DNA from 2 places in the Blastococcus colisei genome. Region 1 is predicted to be linked to the other one. Evidence: riboswitches for the same ligand, from Rfam matches in the RefSeq annotation. Region 1 holds a riboswitch; the other holds the start of a gene.
The links. Region 1 has a riboswitch for thiamine pyrophosphate ahead of FHU33_RS19375 (purine-cytosine permease family protein). Riboswitches for the same ligand answer to the same signal wherever they lie in the genome.
Positions count from the first base shown of each region.

Region 1 (4,203 bases):
GGTCAGCGCGTTCGCCTCCCTGTCGATGAACCCGCCGATGGTGCTCGTTGCCCTCGACCGAGGGTCGGAACTCCTGACGCGGGTCCGGGAGTGCGGTCGCTTCGGGATCAACGTACTCGGGTCGACCCAGTCCGCCCTTGCGCTGGGGTTCGCCAAGAAGGGCGGGACCGGCAAGTTCGACGGTGTTCACTGGGAGCTGCACGACGACCTGCCCCGGCTGCCGGGGGCTCCGGGGTGGCTGGCCTGCGAGGTCACGAGCCTGGTGGACGGTGGGGACCACGTCGTGGCTCTCGGCACGGTCGTGGCCGCGGAAACCTTCGACGGCCGGCCGCTGACGTACCACGGTCGGGTGTTCGGCACCCACGCCCATCTCGAGGAGTCGGCGTGACCACCCGGCAGTCGCCGGCCGAGGCGGTGCAGCATGCCGTTGCGGCCCTGGCCGAGGGCCGGATGGTGATCGTGGTGGACGACGCCGACCGGGAGGACGAGGGCGATCTGATACTCGCCGCCGAGTGCGTGACCGAGCAGCAGATGGCGTTCCTGGTGCGCCACACGACAGGGATCATCTGCGTGCCGATGCGCGCCGATCGCGCCGAGGAGCTGCGGTTGCCGCAGATGACTGCGGACAACACCGACGCGCACGGCACCGCGTTCACGGTGACGGTCGACCACGTCGACACGGGCACGGGAGTTTCGGCGGCAGACCGGACACGCACGGTGTGCGCGCTGGCCTCTCCGGCCACCCTTGCGGGCCATCTGCGCCGGCCCGGGCACATCTTCCCGCTGCGGGCTCGGGAGGGTGGCGTGCTGGTCCGGGCGGGACACACTGAGGCCGCCGTCGACCTGACAACCATGGCCGGACTGTCGGGCGTTGGAGTTATCGGCGAGATTGTAGACGAGGACGGGTCGATGCGCCGCGGCGCCTCCTTGGCCGCGTTCGCCGCCGAGCACGACCTGCCGGTGCTCGCGATCGCCGATCTCATCCGGTACCGGCGGGCCACAGAGCAGCTGGTGGAGCTAGTCGCCAGCTCACACATGCCGACGAAGTTCGGGGACTTCCGGGCGCTGGCCTACCGCAGCACCCTGGACGGGAGCGAGCACCTGGCACTGGTTCTCGGGGACGTCGCGGCAGCGGGACGGAGCGAGGGCGGCGCACTGGTCCGCGTGCACTCGGAGTGTCTCACCGGTGACATCCTGGGCTCCCTACGCTGTGACTGCGGCGGGCAGCTGGAGCAGGCGCTGCGGGCCGTGGCCGCGGAGGGCTGCGGCGCGGTGGTCTACCTGCGCGGACACGAGGGCCGCGGCATCGGGCTGGCACACAAGATCCGCGCCTACGCCCTGCAGGAGCAGGGTCTGGACACGGTGGACGCCAACACGGCCCAGGGCCTGCCCGTCGACTCCCGGAGCTACGGCGTCGGCGCGCAAATCCTCGGCGACCTCGGTATCACACAGCTGCGGCTGATCACCAACAACCCGGCCAAATTCGGAGGCCTGGAGGGCTACGGGCTGACGATCGTGGGCCGGGTGGCGCTGCCGGTGGTGGAGACGCCGCACAACGTCAGCTACCTGCGCACCAAGCAGCTGCGGATGGGCCACCGTCTGCGGACGCGCGCCGCCGAGGCGTGGCTGAGAGACGGCTGAGGGACGGCTGCCCGTGAGCCCCATCTTGGGCTGGCCCATCGCTCTGCTAAGGGCCTCGTTGAGACAGCTGCGCTGTGGTGGCAGGGCAGGGGGGCGGCGCTAAGCGAGCGCAGATATCTCGGTAGGCTGGGTGCGCGATGTGCGGGAGCTCGGAGGAACCGGGCTGAGAGGGCGGCTGACTGTGCCGCCGACCGCTGGAACCTGACCGGGTAATGCCGGCGTAGGGAGCGATCATGGGCGCGTCGGGCGCTGTCGGTGCCACCACGTCGTCGGGCGATGCCCCGATCACGCTGTCCCAAGCGCCGCCTCGGACGCTGGGCCTGCGGGACACCGCGGGGTTGTGGGGCAACCTGGGGATCAGCCTGCTGCTGCCGGTGGCGGCCACCTACGTGGTCCTCGCCGACCACCCGCTGTCGGTGACGATCGGCGCGATCGTGGTCGGTGCGGTAATCGGATCGGTGTTGCTGGGCCTGGGGGCGGCGGCCGGCGCTCGGGAGGGCGTGCCGGCGATGGTGCTGATGCGGGGGCTGCTGGGCCGGCGGACGTCGTTCTTGCCCACCGCCTTCAACCTCGTGCAGTGCGTGGGCTGGGCCGCCTTCGAGGTGTGGATCATCGCCGAGGCCGCCTCCCGGGCGCTGGATGCACCGCGCTGGCCATTCGTCCTCGCCGCGGGCGCGCTGGCCACGCTGATGGCGCTGCGCCCACTGGGCGCGGTGCGGGTGCTGGCCCGGTACGCGGTGTGGGCGGCGCTGGCCGCGATCGTCTACCTGTACATCCAGGTGTTGTCCGAGCCGCTGCCGGCGGTGACCGAGGTCGGGGCCGCATCGTTCTGGACGGCGGCCGACATCGTGATCGCGTTGCCGGTCTCCTGGTTCCCGCTGGCGGCGGACTACACCCGGCACGTCCGGCGCGGGCGGGACGCATTCGTGGGCGCCACGGCCGGCTACGGCGCCGCCACCATCGCCCTGTTCACCCTCGGCGCGCTGGCGCTGGTCGCCTACGGACGAGGCGGTCTGGACGTCGTGGATGCGCTACTGGCCGTTCCGCTCGGGCTGCTGGCCGTCCTGGTGCTGCTGGTGGTGGCGGTCGACGAGGCGTTCGCCAACATCTACTCCACGGCGGTGTCGGCGCAGAACGTAATGGCCCGGCTGGACCGCCGGATGCTGGCCGTGCTGGTCGGAGTGCTTGCCACCGGGCTCGCGCTGACGGCCGACCTGGTCGCCTACGAGCCCTTCCTCTTCCTGATCGGCGCGGTGTTCGTCCCACTGGTCGGGGTCTTCGTGGTCGCCTACTGGCTGCTGCCGCACGGCCGCTGGGATGTGTCGGACACTGCGCCGGCGCGCCCGGCGCTGCTACTGGCATGGGCGGCCGGTTTCGTGGCCTACCAGCTGACGCTGCCGACCTTCTTTCCCGGACCGGGCGGGGTCTGGACGGCGTGGTGGTCCTCCCGCCAGGCCGAGCTGGGCATCGACCCGGCCAACGGCTGGTCCGCGTCGCTGGTCGGCCTCGCGGTGGCCGCGGCACTGACCACGCTGGTCTGGCTGCCCGGCGGGCTGTCCGCCCGCCGCCGCGGGGACTGGTCCAAGGCCCTCCGGTGACAGGCCGCCGAATGCGCGCCGCCGGCCGAACCGACCCCCCGCTTCCGGCCGGCCCGGACCGGGCGGTGGAGGTTCGCCGCCGGATCGGCGGGTTGCACGTCCTCACCGACGCCCGTCAGGGCAGGGACGCCCTCGGTGTCGTCTCCGCGGCGGTGGCGGCCGGCGCCCGGATCGTGCAGGTCCGGGTGAAGTTCTGCCCGGACCGGGCGCTGTACGACTTCGCCGCCCGGGTCGCGGAAGTCTGCGCGCGGCGAGGAGCGACGTGCATCGTCGACGACCGGGTCGACATTGCGCTCGCGGTCGGCGCCGCGGGCACCCACCTGGGCGCCGGCGACCTGCCGGTGGCTGCGGCGCGCTCGATCGCCGGCCCGAACCATCTACTGGGGGGCACGGCGCGCACCGCCGCGACCGCCGCCGAGCTGGTGCAGGCCGGCGCGGACTACCTCGGCGTGGGGCCTGCCTTCTCCACCGCGACCAAGACCGGGCTGCCGGCCCCACTGGGCGTCGACGGGATCGCAGCGGTCGCGGCGGCGGTCGCCGTACCGGTGATCGCCATCGGCGGCATCACCGCCGCCCGGATCCCTGCGTTGCTGGCGGCCGGCGCGTCCGGCGTGGCCGTCGTCTCCGCCGTGTCCGACGCAGCCGACCCGGGAATGGCCACCCGAGCGCTGCTGGCGGCACTGGTCGCGGCACCGCAGAGCCGCCCGCCGCGCCCGGAACCAGGCCCGCCGCCGGCCACCCGCGTCCCCCGGTCGGCGCCCCGGTGAACGAGATCGCCGTCGCCGGCGGCGGACTGATCGGGCTGACCGTGGCCTGGCGGTGCGCGCAGCGCGGGCTGTCGGTGACCGTCGTCGACGAGGCTCCCGGCACCGGGGCCTCCTTCGCCGCGGCCGGAATGCTGGCGCCGGTGACCGAGGCCGCCTACGGCGAGGAGCCGCTGCTGCGGCTATGCCGGGCTTCGCTG
Region 1 covers NZ_VFQE01000001.1:4,057,896-4,062,098, forward strand. Annotated here, with positions in the region: gene FHU33_RS19365 (flavin reductase family protein) at 1-388, shown strand, start outside; gene FHU33_RS19370 (bifunctional 3,4-dihydroxy-2-butanone-4-phosphate synthase/GTP cyclohydrolase II) at 385-1,641, shown strand; TPP riboswitch at 1,773-1,885, shown strand; gene FHU33_RS19375 (purine-cytosine permease family protein) at 1,875-3,239, shown strand; gene thiE (thiamine phosphate synthase) at 3,305-4,006, shown strand; gene thiO (glycine oxidase ThiO) at 4,003-4,203, shown strand, end outside.

Region 2 (4,203 bases), 3.9 Mb from region 1:
GACGGCGCAGAGCCCCCCGGCGCGGGCGAGGGAGGTCAGGTGGCCGACTGTGTCCAGCCCCAGGCCGGGACCCGCCTCCGGCTTGGTCGGTGTGGCCCAGACCGGGCTGAGACCGACGACGTCGACGGTTCCCGGCGGTAGCCGCAGGGCCTTCTCGAGGTCGTCGGCACTCTCCACCGACAGCCCGATCAGCCGGTCGGGCCCGAGCAGCGCTCGGACCTCGGCTGCCGGCAGGTCCTCCTGGCCGACGTGCACGCCGTCGGCGCCGGCCAGCAGGGCGACGTCCACGGCATCGTTGACGACGACCGACACGTCCGGTCGGTCGGCGACCGCGGCCTGGACCGCTCGGGTCAGCGCCAGCAGCTCACGCCGGGAGGCGACCTTGTCCCGGACCTGGACGGCGGTCACTCCGCCGGCCACCGCGGCACGGACGACATCGGCCACCGGCCGGGGGCGGCACAGTTCCGTGTCGGTGACCAGGTACAGCGTGAGGTCGAACGGCCGTCTCACCCGGCGACCCGGACGTCCGCCACGCGGAGGTCCGCGATGGCCAGGGCGTCCCCGTCCACCGCGTCGAGGGCGTCGAGCCACGCGGCGGCGAACGTGCCGGGCCCCGCGGCCGTCGCCGTCGCCCACTCGGCGGCCAGCGCGACGTGGGCGTGCGCGGCGGCCGCACCGGTCAACGGATCGTCGGTGACGGCGAGGTAGGCCGCCACCAGCGCACCGAGCGCGCAGCCGGCGCCGGTCGTCCGCGTGAGCAGGACCGATCCGCCGCCGACGCGGACGATCCGGCGTCCGTCGGTGAGCAGGTCGACCTCACCACTCACCGCGACCACACCCCCGGTGTGAAGGGCCAGTCCCACCGCCGCGGCGACCGCGTCGTCGGTGGCGGCGGTGCTGTCCACGCCGCGGCCGCCGGCGCCGGCTCCGGCGAGCGCCATGACCTCGGAGGCGTTGCCGCGGACGACGGTGGGACGCAGCGCCACCAGTTCAGCGGCGAGTTCCGTGCGGTAGGCCAGGCCGCCCACTGCGACCGGGTCGAGCACCCAGGGCGTTCCCGCCGTTCCGGCCGACCGGGCTGCGAGTCGCATCGCCTCGGCGGTGCGGCGGTGGACGGTGCCGACGTTGACCAGCACGGCGGAGGCCACGGCGGCGAAGTCGCCGGCCTCCTCCGGGGCATCGACCATGGCCGGTGCCGCGCCCGCGGCGAGCAGCGCGTTGGCCGTGATCGCCTGCACGACGGTGTTCGTGAGGCAGTGCACCAGAGGTGCGTTCGCGCGCACTGCCTCGCGGGCAGCGTTGAGTTCGACGGCATCCATGCCGGTGACATCCCTTCGCCAGTACCAACTGGAGCAGGTTCGACGGGTGTGTTCTCAGTCCCGGTCAGGACACCCCGTGCCACGTACGCCCCGAACGTAACAGCCGGGCGGGTGGCCGTGCTGCCCGGGCGAGGACGGGAACGACCGGCTAGCGTGCCGCCCGTACGCGGGAGCCCATCGGAATGGGCTGAGAGGGCGGCAGGGGTCGCCGACCGTTGGAACCTGTCCGGGTCATGCCGGCGTAGGGAGGCAGTTGTGCGTGCTGTGCGTTTCCACGGAGCGGGACGATCTGTGGTCGTCGAGGACGTCCCGGGTCCTCGCCCGGGCCCCACGGAGGTGTTGATCGACGTCGCCGCCGCGGGGGTGTGCGGCACTGAGTTGCACTTCCTCGACGGGCTGCTGACCCCGGCCCGGACCCCCATCACCCTGGGACACGAGGTGGCCGGCGTCGTCGCCGAGGTGGGCGACGGCGTCGAGGACGTCGCCGTGGGAGACCGCGTCGCGGTGCACTACCGGCATGCCTGCCACCGGTGCCGCTCGTGCCAGGCCGGGAACGACCACCTCTGTGACGCCCCGCTCGGGTTCCTCGCCTTCGCCAGCGACGGGGGATTCGCCGAGCAGGTCGTCGTCCCCGCCTCCGCAGTGGTCCGGGTGCCCGACGGGCTGGACCTCGCGGTCGCGGCCACGCTGTGCTGCAGCGGCACCACGGCGCTGCACGCGGTGGGCGTGGCGGGGGTCCGGGCGGGCGCCGACGCCGTCGTCTACGGGACCGGGGGCGTCGGCCTGGCCCTCGTCCAGGTCCTCCGTGAGGCCGGGGCGCGGCCGATCGCCGTCGCCCGGGATCCCCAGCGGTTGCGGCTGGCGCGCGAGCTGGGAGCGGAGGTCACGGTGGACGGGAGCGGGGACGTCGAGGCCCCGATCCGGGAGGCGACCGGCGGCGCCGGCGCCGACGTGGTCTTCGAGCTGGTCGGCACCAGGGAGACCAGCGCCGCCGCTCTGGCGTCCCTGGGCAAGCGGGGAACGCTGGTCTACGTCGGCTACAGCTTCGACACCGTGGAGATCAGTCCGCTCTCGCTCGTCGTTCCCGAGCAGCGGATCGTCACCTCGGTCGGCAACCGCCGCTCCGAGTTGGTCGAGGCGCTCGACCTGGGCGCCCGGGGCCTGCTGCGCACGACGGTGGACGAACATTTCCTCGACGACGCCCCGCGCGTCCTCGACGAGCTGCGCGCCGGCCGGATCGTCGGGAGAGCGGTGCTCCGCCCCTGACGATGCGCTCACGACGACGCGCCATCCGCCTATCCGGCCGACGAGCAGGGGCGATGGGTCGCTCGGCGCGCTGCCGAGGCCGTGACAGGTTCGGTGGTCGCGGCGCATGAGCGTGATGGCGCAGGCGCGGGCCGAGCGCGAGGACCTGCTCGACCTGGTGGAGCGGCTCACCCCGGAGCAGTGGCGCACTCCGTCGCTGTGCGCGGGCTGGACGGTGCAGGACGTCGTCGCCCACGTGCTGAGCTACGACGAGCTCGGCCCACGGCAGCTGGCGGCTCGCTTCACCCGCGGTCTCTTCCTCGTCGACCGCACGAATGCGCTCGGTCTGTGCGAGTACGCCGTGCGCACTCCGGCTGAGCTGGTCGAGCTGCTCCGCGCCCACCTCACGCCGACGGGGCTGACCGCGGGCCTGGGCGGAGCGATCGCCCTCACCGACGGTCTCATCCACCAGCAGGACATCCGGCGCCCGCTGGGCGAGCCGCGGACCATCCCGGCGGAGCGGCTCGTGCCCGCGCTGCGCACCGCCCTGTTCGGCCCGGTGCTGCGCGGGGTGGTGCGCGTGCGCGACGTCCGGCTCGTGGCGACCGATCTGGACTGGGCGTTCGGTCGGGGGCCCGAGGTCCACGGCACCGCCGAGGCCCTCCTGATGGCCGTGGCGGGCCGGAGGGCGGTCGCCGACGAGCTCTCCGGGCCCGGACGGGCCCGGGTGGCGCAGCGGCTCGGTTGAGCCCGGCCATCCCTTGCCGCTGTCGGCGGTTCCGCGCACTCTGGGCAGATGGCGCACAGCGGCACGAGTGTGGGCACGGTCGTCCGATGGGACGGAAGCCAGGGCGCCGGCCTCATCGAGGCGCCGGATCTCCCGGGCGACTGCTGGGTGGAGGCAGCCGCGCTGGATCCCAGCGCCAACGGCGGTCTGCGCGCGGGACAGGTCGTCGAGGTGGAGTGGACCGAGACCGGGGCCGGTAGCCACCCCGTGCGTGCCGACCGCGTGACGCCACGGGACGACCTGCAGGCCACACCGGGCGCCTGACGCGCAGGGGACCACCCTGGAGATCAGCCGTCGACCAGTGCCGCCGCGGGCAGCCAGTCGGCGTCGAGCAGCTCGGCGATCTCCCGGAGGGACGACGTGTCCGCGCCCGCGGCCGAGCCGCTGACTGCCAGCCGCTCCACCATCACGCGCGCCACCTGCTCCTCCACGGTGTCCTCGGCGAACGCGATCCGCCACGGCGAGGTCTTCCCGTCCCGGTGGGTGCGGCCGGTGACCTGACGGGCCTGGATGCCGGAGAACCGTGGCTGGTGGAAGAGCCCCACCCGCGGGGTGTCCGAGGCAGCCCGCCCGTCCGGCAGAGTCTCGCCGGCGTGCAGCGAGATGGACGCCGTCACGGTGAACACGCAGACCATCGCGTCGCCCCGCTGGAAGCGCAGCCGCTCGCGCTCGACATCGAAGCGGTCCCTGCCGTAGATGCCGGCGACCGGGATGCCCGCGTCCAGCAGGGCCTCGCGGATCGGGTCGGCCGCCGTCTCGACGAACTCGACCGAGACCGCCACCTGGCGCTCGGCCTCCACCTGAGCCCGGACCCAGTCGACGGTGGCCTGCACCCGGATCAGCCCGGCCTTC
Region 2 covers NZ_VFQE01000001.1:116,378-120,580, forward strand. Annotated here, with positions in the region: gene thiE (thiamine phosphate synthase) at 1-510, opposite strand, end outside; gene thiM (hydroxyethylthiazole kinase) at 507-1,319, opposite strand; TPP riboswitch at 1,313-1,406, opposite strand; TPP riboswitch at 1,476-1,584, shown strand; gene FHU33_RS00555 (alcohol dehydrogenase catalytic domain-containing protein) at 1,656-2,585, shown strand; gene FHU33_RS00560 (maleylpyruvate isomerase family mycothiol-dependent enzyme) at 2,692-3,312, shown strand; gene FHU33_RS00565 (hypothetical protein) at 3,361-3,615, shown strand; gene FHU33_RS00570 (DEAD/DEAH box helicase) at 3,639-4,203, opposite strand, start outside.
Region 2: linked by a shared signal. The riboswitch ahead of FHU33_RS00555 (alcohol dehydrogenase catalytic domain-containing protein) and the one ahead of FHU33_RS19375 (purine-cytosine permease family protein) in region 1 are both predicted to bind thiamine pyrophosphate.